Regions from separate parts of the Shewanella morhuae genome, predicted to be linked through region 3. Evidence: predicted binding sites of a transcription regulator. Region 3 holds the regulator's gene; each other region holds the start of a gene.

Region 1 (5,277 bases), on a different contig from region 3:
TTCATAACCTACTCCATTTATGGTTGGATTTGTGTTCCTACGGCTTCACCTTTTGCTAATGCGATTAATTGGCTTGCATCACGCCACGAGGCAACTTGAACCGCCTGCCCCATCCACTGTGCAACTTCGAGCGCAGCTTCAACTTTGACCTTCATTCCCTTTTCGATCACACCTTGTTTAACAAGGTCTGCTATCTGCTTGCCATTTAAACTGTGAATGAGCTGGCCTTTACCATCAAGCACACCAGACACATCCGACAGCAGCACTAACTTGCCGCCCACTAATTTGGCTAAGGCCGTCGCAGCTTGGTCAGCATTGACGTTAAGCATTTGGCCATCGTCCATCATGGCGATAGAGCTACAAATCGGCATCCAACCTTGGGCGAGGATAAACTTAAGATAAGCGCCATCTTTTGGCGTCACTTCACCCACTAAGCCTAAACGTTCATCTTTAATCTTTGCCGAGACAGTATTGCCATCTGCGAGGCTCATGCCCACGCTCACAATACCCGCCTTGGTGGCTGCGCCTTGGAGGATCTTGTTCGAAGTGCCCGCAAGTGCGCCGGCAATAATCGGCATTTGCTCAGGAGGAGTCACCCGTAAACCTTCTAACTTGACGGTTTCCATGCCGTTTGCCGCTAACTGTTCATCCACCAAACAGCCGCCGCCATGTACCATCAACACTTGCTGACCATTGGCTAACATAGCTGCAGCCGTATCCATTAACCGCGCCATCCCCATTTCACACTGCAGCAGCGCGCCACCAACTTTAAGAACTAATACTGAGTTGTTTGTAGACATCTTGACGACTCTCTTAAATAAGGATGAACAATTAAAGGTTAAAATGAATCTTTATGCATTGCAGCGCTTGGCTGGCAGCACCTTTCATCAAATTATCGATTGCACTGGCGACCACTAAGTAACCGCTATTCTCATCAAACTTCCAGCCTAAGTGGCAGTTAGGTGTCAATACCACATCGTCCACTTTCGGGAACTGATTGTGCTTCACGGTGACCAATGGCGCATTGTCATACACACTATAAGCCGCTGCGACATCGGCTGTACTTGTACCTGGTTTTAGCTGCACGGTAATGGTCGCTAAAATGCCACGCTTAAAGTTGCCAAGGTGCGGGGTAAATATCACTTCTTGGCCAAGTTGAGTAGCAATCTCGGGTTGATGTCTGTGGCCTAATACGCCATAAGGTGTCAGGCTCACTTCACAAAAACTGGTGTGTAACTGCGCCTTACGACCCGCCCCCGTTACCCCGCTCACGGCATTGATCACCGGATACGCGGCGGTCAGTAAACTTGCCAGCGGTTTTAATGCAGTGAGTGATGCGGTTGGATAACAACCTGGTACGGCAATCATCTTAGTTGCCGCAATGTCTTTAGCGTTCCATTCGGCTAGGCCGTATACCGCTTTGGCTAACACTTCTGGATATTCATGCTCAAAGCCATACCACTTTGGATATTGCGCCGTATCGCTGAAACGATAAGCTCCGCTTAAATCGAATACCGCTAACCCTTGGCTATAAAACCAAGCCGCTAAATGTAAGCTCACTGAATGTTCAGTTGCTAATACCACAGCATCAGCTTCGGCAACGATTTTTGCCTTAGCGTCATCAGACAATGGCGACAGCGTTAATGCGATATGGCTATAGCTAGGGTACAAATCCGCTAAAGGCTTACCTTTATCAAGACTGTTTTCAGAAACATACAAACCCTGAATCGTTAGCGCAGGTTCTGCATGGATTAAAGCGGTGAGCTGTGCGCCCGTGTAACCACTAGCACCAATAATGGCAATATTTTTCATGTGTTTTTAACCGAATCAAAGGATATTAAACAATAGGTAAGTAGCCTACACGCAGCAGCGCATATCTATGATGACAAGATTATCGTCGCAGGAAATTGTTATGGATCGTTATTTTATTCACTGTCTGGTATTTGCTCTGAATCATGATATTTACTCTACAGGTCACAGAAGATGACTCATCTCTACTGTTGGCTAGACTACCATGGATATCTAATTATGCAATATATGTGAATATATATTTTTAATTTATTTTATGATTTACCGCAAATAATCTTACCTAACCTTAGTGCGTTAATTAACCTAACTCGTTAATAACACTGTTATCTGTAGCAAACCCGCCTCAAGTAACACCCATTCCATTAACAAAAAGAAAGAATGTAATAAAATTACAAATAATGCACTCCATATTCACTTACGCTAATTATCATAAAATATTGCGCCACCTCGCATTTATATTGAATATTTCTCAATAATTATGGCAATTGGTTGAATATTAGATAAGTCAGTCGTATAAGTTATAGGTTCTCCTGTTGACCGCGGGCCTAAGTGATAGGTATTGTGCTAACGGGCTAAATATAATGCGGAATTTTAATGTTTTTTTATTCGGAGTAACTATGGTTGTAACTAAGGCTGACAATGTGACCGATATGTATGCGTCATTAAGATCAAACGTGAGTATGTTGGGGCAAATTCTCGGTGATACGATGCGCACTCACCTCGGAGATTCTTTTCTCGAGAAGGTCGAACAAATCCGTAAGCTTGCCAAAGATTCACGCCGGGGAGATCAAGCAGCAAGAGAGCAGATGCTTGAGTTACTCACAGCGTTACCCGATGAAGAACTCGTTCCATTTGCAAAAGCCTTCAATCAGTTTCTTAATTTGGCTAACTTATCAGAGCAATTTCATACCATTAGTCGCGACTGTGACGAGCTAGTGTGTGTGCCCGATCCCGTAGAGCAGCTATTAGGTCGCATGCTCAATGGCAGTGTTGACCAGACAAAAATACTCGATTGCCTTAAAACACTGGATATTGATCTGGTGCTGACTGCACACCCTACTGAGATTTCCCGCCGCACTCTCATTCAAAAATATGCTGCTATAGTCGATTGCCTCGCAGAGCAAGAGAACGACCAATTATTAGATAGAGAACGTCAGCAGGTTAATTTGCGCTTACGACAATTGATTGCTCAGATCTGGCATACCAATGAAATCCGCCGCGAACGTCCTACACCAGTCGATGAAGCCCGCTGGGGATTATCTACAATTGAAGAATCACTCTGGCATGCGGTGCCCGACTTTTTAAGACAACTCAACGACCAAGTACAACAACGTACTGGTCAGCAATTGCCGATTGATATCGCACCGGTGCGTTTTTCAAGTTGGATGGGCGGCGATCGCGACGGTAATCCGTTTGTCACGGCAAAAGTGACTCAAGAGGTGCTCGACCGCAACCGCCACGCCGCCGCCAGATTATTCTTAAAAGATATCGTCCTATTAGTGGGCGAATTATCAATGGAAGAAGCTAATGATGAGTTAAAGGCTTACGCCAACAACTGCTGCGAACCTTATCGTTACGTACTGCGCGATTTACGCCAAAAACTGCGTGATACCATAGATTATTTAAATGCACGTATTGAAGGCTATAACCCTGAGGTCGATAAATCGAGCCTGATCTGGCAAGAAGGTGATCTTAAAGTACCACTAGAAATGCTCTACAAGAGTTTGACCGACTGTGGTATGCGCTTAATTGCCAATGGCTTATTACTCGATATCCTCCGTCGTCTCGCCTGCTTTGGCATTCACATGCTCAGGCTCGATATTCGCCAAGATGCCAGCCGGCACAGCGACGTACTCGCCGAGTTAACTCGTTATCTCGGTATGGGTGATTTCAATCATTGGGACGAAACCGAAAAACAAGCATTCCTATTACGTGAACTCAGTAATCGTCGCCCACTGCTACCAAGTAATTGGCAACCTTCTGATGACGTGGCAGAAGTACTTAATACCTGCCGTTTAATCGCCAAACACCCTGCTAAGGCACTCGGTTCCTATGTGATTTCAATGGCAGGTAAACCATCAGATGTATTAACGGTTTTACTGTTACTTAAAGAAACAGGCTGCTCGTATCCTATGCGTGTAGTACCGTTATTTGAAACCCTAAGCGATTTAAATAATGCAGCAGCATGTATTACCGATTTACTCGATATAGACTGGTATCGTGGCTATACCAAAGGCATGCAAGAGGTAATGATCGGTTACTCTGACTCGGCTAAAGACGCCGGCGTTATGGCTGCAGCTTGGGCGCAGTATCGTGCTCAAGAGCAATTAGTCGCCGTCTGTAAACAAGCTGGCGTTAAGCTTACTTTGTTCCATGGGCGTGGTGGCAGTATTGGTCGCGGCGGTGGTCCAGCACACAAAGCGATTTTGTCGCAGCCTCCAGGATCCGTTGATGGTCGTATTCGCGTGACAGAACAGGGCGAAATGATCCGCTTTAAATTTGGCTTGCCAAAACTTGCGGTGCAAAGTCTAGCCTTATATACCTCTGCCGTATTAGAGGCAACACTGCTACCACCACCGGAGCCAAAGCAACAATGGCGTGACTGTTTGGAGCGCCTTGCTGAGGAATCGGTGAGTGCTTACCGCGGTATAGTGCGCGACGAACCTGATTTTGTGGCCTATTTTAGGGCGGCAACACCAGAAGTTGAGTTAGGAAAACTACCATTGGGTAGCCGTCCAGCCAAACGTCGTGTCGATGGTGGCATTGAAAGCCTACGCGCGATACCATGGATATTTGCCTGGTCACAAAACCGACTAATGCTGCCTGCATGGCTCGGCGCTGGTGAAGCGTTACAAGGCGCCAGTGAGCGCGGGGAAATGGGGTTACTGCAAGAGATGGAACAAGAATGGCCCTTCTTTAGTACCCGAATTTCAATGCTAGAGATGGTCTACGCCAAAGCAGAACCTAACTTAGCGCGCTACTATGAAACCTGCTTAGTACCGACAGAATTGCATCACCTAGGCGAAACCTTGCGCCAACGGTTAGATCTTGGAATTAAAGTCGTGCTCGAACTGACAAAATCAGATAGTTTAATGGCGCATACACCATGGAATCGCGAATCAGTGAAGCTGCGAAACCCGTATATTGATCCCTTAAACTTCTTACAAACCGAGCTATTAGCACGAACACGTAAGGAAACAACTGAAACACCCGCATCTGAACATGTGCAATTAGCATTAATGCTAACTATTGCCGGTGTGGCAGCGGGGATGAGAAACACTGGTTAATGAAAAAACTTTCCCGCACAATTTGCTTGGGACTAACTGTACTGCTTGGCGGCTGCGCCTCTCAGTACAGCATCACCGAGCGCGAAATGGAGCAGTATCTCAGCAAAGAGATCCATTTTGAGGTAAAACAAGGCAATCAACTCGTTGGCATTGATGTGCTTATTAACGATATCAGCGTCAA
Region 2 (5,277 bases), 750 kb from region 3:
TGGCTAAATTTGCAGAAAAAACAGCAGACATGTGCGCTTACCTAGTAAAAATAAATACATATATCGCAGTTTAACGAGATTTTATGATCTTAAACCTGTTTTAAATCAATTCACCGTCATTCAATCTTCCCTAAACTCTGCGACTATCTTTTTATCGGGAGCATCATTATGGAACTGTTGTGTCCAGCAGGAAATCTCGCCTCGCTAAAATCGGCTATACAAGCCGGAGCCGACGCGGTGTATTTAGGATTAAAAGACGATACTAATGCGCGTTCATTTGCAGGATTAAACTTCACCCCTGACAAATTACAAGAGGCCGCTGAGTTTACTCAGGCCCGTGGTAAGAAAATATTTTTAACCCTCAATACTTTTCCTAAGCCGACAGAAGAACACCGCTGGTACCAGGCCATTGATTTAGCAGCAAAACTCGGTATGGATGCCCTAATTGTCGCCGATATATCCTTACTCGATTATGCCCATAAACATTATCCGCAACTGCCGCTACATCTTTCAGTGCAGGCCAGTGCCACCAATCTTGGCGCACTGAATTTTTATAAAGAAGCGTTCAATATTGCCCGCGTTGTATTACCACGGGTGTTATCAATGAAGCAGGTGCGCGATCTTGCTAAGGTGAGCCCTGTTGATCTTGAGGTATTTGCCTTTGGTAGTCTGTGCATTATGGCCGAGGGTCGCTGTCATCTTTCTTCCTATGTAACAGGGCAATCCCCCAATACAGGCGGCTCATGCTCACCCGCTAAACATGTACGCTGGCAAGAGGAAGGTCAAGACAGATTAACCCGCCTCAATGATGTGTTAATTGACAAATCGACCCTTGATGAGCAAATGGGCTATCCCGTTGTTTGCAAAGGACGATACTTGACCGATGAGCAAGATTCTCCCAGCTATTTACTTGAATCACCCACCAGCTTAAATACACTCAGTTTGATCCCTGAGCTCGCCAAAGCTGGCATTGTGTCGCTTAAAATTGAAGGTCGCCAACGCAGTCCAGCCTATGTTGAGCAAGTCACTAAAGTGTGGCGCCAAGCAATAGATACCTATTTGCAGCATCCCGATAAATTTCAAACTCAATCGCACTGGGAACAAGCCCTCGCTAAGGTCTCTGAAGGCCAAATCACCACACTCGGTGCGTACGAACGCAACTGGCAATAACACCTAAGACAAAAAAGGACACCTATGAATATTTCCCTAGGCCCATTGTTATATTGCTGGCAAAAGCAACAGGTATCAGATTTTTATCAGCAAGTTGCAGCCAGTAACATTCCGTTAGTTTATCTGGGTGAAGCGGTTTGTAGCCGTAGACGTGAACTCAAATGGGGCGATTATCTTGAGCTCGCGCAGATGCTTAAACAAGCGGGTAAAGATGTGGTTATTTCAACGCTGGCACTCATTGAAGCACCATCGGAATATACCGAGCTTAAACGCCAAGTCGATAATGGCGAGTTTATTATTGAAGCCAACGACATGGCGGCGGTTTATCTGGCCAAAGAACATAAGCTACCTTTTGTGTGTGGTGCAAGTATCAACAATTATAATCGCGCCAGTTTAGATATTTTAGCGCGTTTTGGTATGCAACGATTTGTGATGCCGATTGAATTATCCAAGGCATGGCTTGGCCAAGTGATTCAAGATAAACCTGCGTTTGAAGTTGAAGTCCTCGGACACGGCTATCTGCCCTTAGCCCATTCGGCGCGCTGTTTTACTGCGCGTCATAAACAACTCACCAAAGACAGTTGCGAGACTATTTGCCGTCAATACAGTAAAGGGCTACTCGCGCAAACCCAAGAACAGCAGCCACTATTACGCTTAAATGGCATTCAAACTCAATCGGCGGCCTGCTTAGATTTACGCAGTGAACTCGCCGACATGGAACAAATGGGAGTTGATGTATTTCGAGTATCGCCCAGTAGCATGGAGTGTATTGCCAACGCCAGCGCCTTAGTCGATAGCATTAACACGCCATCAGCGCTTCAGTCTAATACAGTGCCGTTAAGTGCAGAACAATGTAATGGCTATTGGTTTGGAGAGGCGGGATTAACGATGCAACTCGGTGAATAAACCATGTATCCAGTAAAAAATCATGCCGCTATCAAAGGACAATATTGAAGTAATGGATACGCTAAACAGGCTATTAGCACAAAGTTGCTGATCGTATAGAGTATAAATAGAAGAGAGAGGCAGGGTTACGATCTAAGCTTGGTCCTTAACTGACTGAACAACAATACGCTTGTCCAAGTTAATAAACTCCCCAGCCCTATCCATTCTAATAGGGCTGGCCACCACAACCGTGGACGAGGTAACTGCATCACCATCTCTTGATAAAATGGTCTATCACCCTCGGTTAAGCCTAACTGTAATTGCGGCGCGTATAAAAATGTCATCATGCTGCACAAAACAATTAACGCCAGTAATCCTGTCCAACGGCTAAATTGAGATTGACCAAAACCAATTAAACATAAGTGCAAAATCGCACTTAAACTCCCTAAGTAAAAAAAACATTTCAGGCCAAAAACGTGTAAGTGATACACGTTTAGCGGAAATAATCCCATGCTTGCTAGTGCTAAAAACGTTAATGCCAAACAAATAAAGAAACAAGATTCCCATGGAGAGCGCAAATGCGCTAACGAAGATAAGCAGTATAAAACCACACTTAAACTACCAAAAAATAATCCACCGTTAAGGACAACAGCCAACGAGGAATCACCATAGGTGCCTAATTCGCTTAAGGTATGATTTAAAAAATTGAAGCCTCGCACTCCAGGACCATCAAAGCCCAAAACTGCAGTAATAATTCCGACTAACAGCCCGTAAATCCCCAAAAAACCAAATTTAACGGCTAATGTTGAGGCGCCTTTTGTCGTAATCTGCTCTACGTTAACAATCATGAATACAGAAGTGAGATAACCATGTGACTAATTTACATGTAAATAAGAACATTTAAAGCGGCCGACGTCCTGTTTATGAGTAAAACTTTATTTTTATCGTTATTAACGACTTTTTAGTCAGTTGACTTGGCTTTATTAAATGGCAACATAACTTGCTAAAACACTGTGATAGAAACTAAAACTCAAAAATTTTACGCATAAACATGTATTCCTGCACACCTATATATTTAATGACACGACGACACCCATTAACAATTACTAATGTAAGCTTTAGTCAACTCGACATGGGCTTAACGAGCATTAATCGAACGGTAACTGAACAAATACCGCTTACGCCTCGCATTTTTGGGGTTTTTCATTCAAAAAAGGTCCGCGAGTGAACTTACTCACAAAATAAAACACTACCAAAACTAACCCTTAACAAATGGTAGTAACTGATTGTTTATAAAAATTAAAGACCTAAAATATTAATCGCGCGGTAGAAATATCATCAATCACTCAAGCAAAATAACTATGCTGTTTTGCTGCTTAATACCAAACTAACTAGCGAATCGTTTACATAGCAAGGCTAAGCGAGTAACCTTCCCCCTTCTCATTTTTGAGTTGAATTTAAATGCATCTAAATGGGCAGTAAAAATTCGTTAGATCCGCCTAAAAATTTCAAATTTATCATGTACGACTCGTACTTTAAGGTGTACAAAATTGGCTACTAAAAATAAAAACCGCAATATAAAGACGATACTCACCTTTATCGTCCCTTCGCTGATCGGTCTGTTGCTATTTATGACACCTATTAGCTATAACGATGCGATTACCATTCCTATCGCGATCATTTCTAAAGCATTACAAAGTGCATTAAGCGGTGTGTTAACTCTGATTGTGACCATTATTGTGGTAGCAATGGCGCTAGCATCTTTACTATCAAAAGTGCTTAAACCTAAGTTTGTGACTCAAAACCACTTTTTAAATGGTTTATTAAATATCAGCCCTTTATGGTTAACGGCCCGTATCGTAGGTGCAGTGTTTATCGTACTGACTTACTTAGGCTTAGGCCCTGAAGCCATTAACTCATCTAGTACTGGAGCTTTAGTCCTAAACGATTTACTGCCGGTATTATTCTCAGTCTTTATCTTTGCCGGCATGTTACTGCCACTCCTACTTAATTTTGGTCTACTTGAACTATTTGGCACACTGCTAACTAAAATCATGCGTCCAGTATTTAATCTACCGGGTCGTAGCGCAATCGACTGTATGGCATCGTGGCTAGGTGATGGCAGTGTCGGGATTTTACTGACCAGCAAACAGTATGAAGCACGCTTTTATACCCAAAGAGAAGCCGCCGTTATTGGCACCACGTTCTCGGCGGTATCGATTACCTTCAGCTTAGTGGTGATCTCGCAGGTTAAGTTAGAGCACATGTTTGTGCCCTTCTATTTAACCGTATGTTTAGCCGGTTTTGCCGCAGCAGTGATTGTGCCGAAATTGCCACCATTATCGTGGAAGAAAGACCACTACATCGACGATACCCCACGTACGCCTGATGACGAGCTAATCCCCGCAGGACACAGCGCGTTATCTTGGGGTTTTGATAAAGCCTTAGAGAAAGCAGCCAACGCTGGTGGCATCAAAGCTGTTTTAAATGAAGGGATTAAAAACGTTCTCGATATGGTGTTTGGTATTCTTCCCGTGGTCATGGCCATTGGTACTACCGCACTGATTATTGCCGAGTACACTCCTATTTTTAACTATCTCGGTATGCCGTTTATTCCCTTACTTGAATTGCTGCATATTCCAGAAGCCACTGAAGCCTCTAAAACCATCGTCGTCGGTTTTGCAGATATGTTTATTCCATCGATTCTTGCCAGCTCGATTGAATCGGATATGACCCGCTTCGTGATTGCAGCGTTGTCGGTAACCCAATTGATTTACATGAGTGAAGTCGGCGCCCTGCTTATTGGCAGTAAAATTCCAGTGAACTTTGTTGAGCTATTTGTGGTGTTTATTCTACGGACGTTAGTCACACTGCCTGTTATCGCGGGTGTGGCGCATTTACTCTTTTAATGCTCTTTGAATAGAAGCTCGATACATTTAATCAAGGTTAGTAAACAGCAATAAAACTATTAAAAAAGGAGTCCATGCTACTGGGCTCCTTTTTTTGTTTATATTTCAACACTATTACTATCACTATCATGCCCAATGCCTATCGTTTTAAAAATACATCACGTACTTTTCTATCAACCGACACCACCACATTACGTCACCATTATTTCTAACAAAAACTATCATGACCTTATTGAGCTAAGTGCAGAAAGCCGCACTGATGCTGAATAGATGCATAATTTGGTAGAACAAATATTTGCGTTAACAATTTGTA
Region 3 (5,277 bases):
CATTTATTTGTAGAGGCTAAAAAACTGGCTTTTGCCGACAGAGCTAAATTTTATGCCGATATGGCCTTTAATAACGTCCCTGTTACCGAGTTGATATCACAACACTACAACTATGAGCGCGCTAAATTAATTGACACGAATAAAGCCGCCAAAAGTGTTGATGCAGGTAATCCTGCCCTACAGCACGGTGATACGGTTTACCTCACAACGGCAGATAAAGACGGCAATATGGTGTCACTTATCCAGAGTAATTACCGTGGTATGGGCTCGGGAATGACGCCGGCCGATCTGGGTTTTGTGTTGCAAGATCGTGGGCAAATGTTTGATTTAACTGAGGGACGTTTCAATACCTATGCGCCAGGTAAGCGACCTTTTCAAACGATTATTCCCGCGTTTGTGACTAAAGCAGGTAAGCCTTGGCTTAGTTTTGGGGTCATGGGCGGTGCAACGCAGCCGCAAATGCATGCACAAATTTTAATGAATCTCATTGATTTTAAAATGAACCTACAAGAAGCGGGCGATGCGCCTCGGATTTTACATAGCGGTTCTACTGAGCCTACTGGCGAGGTGATGACCGATGGCGGTTATGTGAGCCTAGAGTCAGGCTTTCCTGTTGAAACGCGCCGTGAGCTCATTAAAAAAGGGCATATATTGCGTGATGCTTTAGGGGATTTTGGTGGTTATCAAGCGATTGGCTTTAATGCAGAAACTGGCGTTTACCGCGGTGCATCTGAGAGTCGTAAAGATGGTCATGCTGCAGGGTATTAGTTTAAATAAATATCATGGTGTTAGTGAGCTTTGCCTACTGTATTGGGGTAGACTCGCTAGCGAAATTTATGCGTTGCATCATTTTTCAATGAGCTTGAGCACAACAACGCTTCGTTATAGGCATTATCATTAATAAACTCGAGTAAAGTGTGCGTTAGTTAATGTCATTTTTAGGGAAAGTTGCGGATAATATTACCGAAAATGAATTTAGAACAGGGTCACAACCAAATGGATATTCAAAATATGCCGCGTGAACAGTTAGGTGTGTGTGCAGAGGGAAACTTACATAGTATCTACTTGATGTTTAATGCAAATGATAATGTGGAGTCGCAGTTACGTCCCTGCCTTGCCAACGTAGCGCAGTATATTTACGAACTGACAGATCAGTATTCTGACAGTGCATTCAATGGTTTTGTCGGTATCGGCGCTAATTACTGGGATAGCCTCTATACCGATGCCCGCCCTAAAATGTTAAGGCCTTTCCCTGCGATACAAGCTGGGAGTCTTGATGCACCTGCAATCGAATATGATTTGTATGTACATATTCGCTGTGACCGTTACGATATTCTGCATTTAGTCGCCAATGAAATTAGCCAAATGTTTGAAGATTTGGTGGAATTAGTGGACGAAGAGCGCGGCTTTAGATTTATGGATAGTCGCGATCTGACCGGTTTTGTCGATGGTACTGAAAACCCAAAGGGACGCCATCGTCAAGAAGTCACACTGGTTGGTGATGAGGATGCTGGATTTAAGGGCGGCAGTTATGTTCACGTACAAAAATATGCCCATAACTTAAGTAAGTGGAACCGCTTACCGATTAAAAAACAAGAAGATATATTCGCGCGCACTAAACAAGATAATATCGAATATGAATCCAAGGATAAGCCACTCACCAGCCATATAAAACGGGTGAATCTTAAAGATGCTGACGGAAACTCAATGGAAATCCTACGTCAGAGCATGCCCTACGGATCGCTTAAAGAGCAGGGGTTGATGTTTATTGCTTGCTGTCGTACGCCCGAACATTTTGAAAAAATGCTACACAGCATGATATTTGGTGATGGCGAAGGTAATCATGATCATTTAATGCATTTTACTAAGGCATTAACGGGTTCATCTTTCTTCGTACCCGCTTTAGATTTTATGCTGCAGTTCGATGAGTAAATTGTTGTGACTGACCAAGTTGAGTTGTAGTTGAGTTGTAAGAGTTACATTTTGATAAAGCACTTAATGCCAAGGCATTAAGTGCTTTTTTTATTCGGCATAATTGAATAAAGATTTGATGGTTTCTAAGGTGTCGGCGATATCTTGGATGCTTGATGGGCAAATAAAAATCGTATCATCACCTGCAATCGTTCCCAAAATCCCTTCTGGCTTACCGATAGAATCCAATAAGCGGGCAATCAGTTGTGCTGCGCCAGGGCTGGTTCGCACTACAATCATGGCTTGGTTATGGTCAACATCCAGCACTAAGTTTTTTAATGGGCTGCCTGCGGTTGGCACGCCTAATTCGGCGGGTAAGCAATACACCATCTCTTGTTTAGCGTTGCGAGTCCGAACGGCGCCGAACTTGCTGAGCATGCGTGATACTTTTGATTGGTTAATATTACCAAAGCCTTCAGCTTGCAAGGCGATGACGATTTCACTTTGAGAGCCAAAGCGCTCTTCTTTTAAAATCGACTTAAAAACTCTAACAAGGTCATCCTGATTCTTGGTCGTCTGCATAATATTATTATTCTTTATTCAAAAAAACAGGCCCATTTTGAATATTTTTAAACAAATTGTCAACATACAATCAAATTGGCTGAATAAACATTCACTAAGCAGCAGACTCAGCATCATTATCATCGGCTTAAAATGTGCAATCGAGTCATTGTTCTTTTGTGAGCTATCAGTTATTTCGAAATTCTTTTGTTCCACGACTAAGGGATAATTGAAATTGTTGCGACATTCCAGTAATGTGACGCACACGCAAATTAGATCCATGTCACACATATCCGAGAAATAACGGAGTTCATTATGAAAGTTGCTGTACTTGGTGCTGCTGGCGGTATCGGCCAGGCTCTTGCCTTACTGTTAAAAACTCAACTGCCTGCGGGCTCAAAGCTGTCTCTATATGATATCGCACCGGTTACTCCGGGTGTTGCGGTTGACTTGAGCCACATCCCGACCGCTGTTGAAATCAAAGGTTTTGCCGGTGAAGATCCAACGCCTGCGCTGGTAGATGCAGACGTAGTGCTGATTTCTGCTGGTGTTGCGCGTAAACCAGGCATGGATCGTTCTGATCTGTTTAACATCAACGCTGGTATCGTGCGTAACCTGATGGAAAAAGTGGCTGCGACTTGTCCTACTGCTTTAGTCGGTATTATCACCAACCCAGTTAACACCACTGTGGCTATTGCAGCCGAAGTGATGAAAAAAGCCGGTGTTTACGATAAAAACCGTCTATTTGGTATTACCACGCTGGACGTGATCCGCTCTGAAACCTTTATTGCTGAATTAAAAGGCTTAAACGTTGCTGATGTTAAAGTGAATGTGATCGGCGGCCATAGCGGCGTGACCATTTTGCCATTACTTTCTCAAGTTGAAGGCGTGACGTTCACTGATGAAGAAGTGGCAACCATGACAACTCGCATTCAAAACGCGGGTACAGAAGTGGTTGAAGCTAAAGCCGGTGGCGGCAGCGCGACATTGTCTATGGGTCAAGCGGCTTGCCGTTTCGGTCTGTCTTTGGTTCGTGGTCTGCAAGGCGAAGCTAACGTCGTTGAATGTGCTTACGTTGACGGTGGTAGTGAACACGCCCAGTTCTTCGCACAACCTGTATTGTTAGGCAAAAACGGTATTGAAAAAGTACTGCCTTACGGTGAAGTGAGTGCATTTGAAGCTAACGCCCGTGATTCTATGTTAGATACGCTGAAAGGCGATATCAAACTAGGCGTTGATTTCGTTAAATAATTATTCGAATAATCTTTTTAGATTATAACGAGTTAAAAGCGGAGCCCTTGAGCTCCGTTTTTTTATGTCTGCGTTTTACGCTTTCTAAACCTAAATCAGCGGCGCTTAGTGGGCAATTGGCAATTATCGTCGCAGCGGGCTTTACCTGTCAGTAAATAAGAAATGCGATAACGATTTTTAGCAAAGCGCAAGTAAAGCCAATCGGCAACGGGTTTAATAATAGGTAAGCGTAATAATTGTATCCAAGAACGGGTTCCCGTAAGTGCCCACGCTTTGCAGGTGACATCTAAGCCGAGTAATATTTCGCCGGTTGCGGTTTCGCCATGCAGAATAGTATTAGCGTAGTTTTTATCGATATAACTGAAACGCTGGCTAAAGTCTGGCGCATTTAAATTTTCTAGCGCAATTAAGTTATCGGGATCGCGCGCTTTCAGTTGACGCATTTCGGCGCTACATAATGGACAGTTTCCATCATAAAAAATTCGCAGTTCCATCGGGGATACCTCAGATAATTTAATCTTAATGCGTGAGCTTAGCTTTAGCTTTAGCTTATCCTATACGCAGCAGCAATGATTTTAGATCGCAGTTGATGCGAGATTGGATCTAATTTTAGACGTGATCAGCATTATTAATTAGCCTTCCAGTTAGATTAAATCTAAAAAAATACGCTAGGATTTGGGATGTTGATTGGTTTTGCTTGAGTCTTAGGTGTATTTACCATTCAATGAATCATAAACCGAGCCATAATCGCTTTAAAAATAACAGGATTAGTATGACATCTCCCATCATCATCACTGGCGTAGGTAAGCGTATTGGTTACGCCTTAGCCAAACATTTTCTCGCCCAAGGCCTGAGTGTGATTGGTACCTATCGTAGCCACTATGCGAGTATTGATGAGCTAAAAACTTTAGGCGCGACTTTGTATCCCTGTGATTTTTATGATGATATCCAAGTGCAATCCTTAATCGATGAGCTCGCTAAGCTGCCTCAAATTCGCGCTATTATTCACAATGCGTCCGATTGGCTGCCTGATCCTGTGCTTACCAAGAATGCGCCTTTAAAAAGCGCTACTTTTGCGCCGAGCGAAGTGTTGCAGCGGATGATGCAAGTGCATGTGAGCGTGCCCTATCAATTAAACTTGGCCTTAGAAGCGCCGCTACGCAGCGGAGCGGGTGGTAATATTGGTGCGAGTGATATTATCCATATTACCGATTATGTGGCCGAAAAGGGCAGTCAGAAGCATATTGCCTACGCTGCTAGTAAAGCTGCGCTGCACAATATGACATTATCCTTTGCTGCTAAATTTTCCCCCGAGGTGAAAGTCAATTCCATCGCCCCAGCGATGATTTTATTTAATCCTGAGGATGATGCTGCCTATCAACAAAAAACCTTAGCCAAAGCGTTATTACCAAAAGAGGCCGGCAATCAGGAAATTATCGATTTAGTGCAATATCTACTGAATAGTCGCTACGTTACGGGTCGTTGCCATAATGTCGATGGCGGTCGCCAGTTAAAGTAGTGCTTTGATGATTAAATCAAAATCGTTTAGAACGT

Evidence for each region. Region 3 encodes ArgR, which controls arginine synthesis, uptake and breakdown. Its sites were predicted from a motif close to ANTGAATANNTATTCANT; they were not measured.
Region 1: a site for ArgR is predicted at 2,018-2,035, ahead of argC (N-acetyl-gamma-glutamyl-phosphate reductase). Genes of this name have one in related genera too.
Region 2: a site for ArgR is predicted at 3,506-3,523, ahead of C9I43_RS11075 (YjiH family protein). Genes of this name have one in related genera too.

The regions. Positions count from the first base shown of each region.
Region 1 is NZ_PYSG01000003.1:127,487-132,763, forward strand. Features, by position in the region: gene C9I43_RS15145 (ornithine carbamoyltransferase) at 1-5, opposite strand, end outside; gene argB (acetylglutamate kinase) at 18-800, opposite strand; gene argC (N-acetyl-gamma-glutamyl-phosphate reductase) at 832-1,812, opposite strand; gene ppc (phosphoenolpyruvate carboxylase) at 2,427-5,096, shown strand; gene C9I43_RS15165 (YceB family lipoprotein) at 5,096-5,277, shown strand, end outside.
Region 2 is NZ_PYSG01000002.1:2,401,619-2,406,895, forward strand. Features, by position in the region: gene ubiT (ubiquinone anaerobic biosynthesis accessory factor UbiT) at 1-31, opposite strand, end outside; gene ubiU (ubiquinone anaerobic biosynthesis protein UbiU) at 169-1,170, shown strand; gene C9I43_RS11065 (U32 family peptidase) at 1,195-2,076, shown strand; gene C9I43_RS11070 (DUF998 domain-containing protein) at 2,202-2,903, opposite strand; gene C9I43_RS11075 (YjiH family protein) at 3,606-4,964, shown strand.
Region 3 is NZ_PYSG01000002.1:3,150,891-3,156,167, reverse strand. Features, by position in the region: gene ggt (gamma-glutamyltransferase) at 1-768, shown strand, start outside; gene C9I43_RS14280 (Dyp-type peroxidase) at 997-1,932, shown strand; gene argR (transcriptional regulator ArgR) at 2,023-2,493, opposite strand; gene mdh (malate dehydrogenase) at 2,788-3,723, shown strand; gene C9I43_RS14265 (thiol-disulfide oxidoreductase DCC family protein) at 3,819-4,217, opposite strand; gene folM (dihydromonapterin reductase) at 4,496-5,242, shown strand; gene C9I43_RS14255 (5-formyltetrahydrofolate cyclo-ligase) at 5,269-5,277, opposite strand, start outside.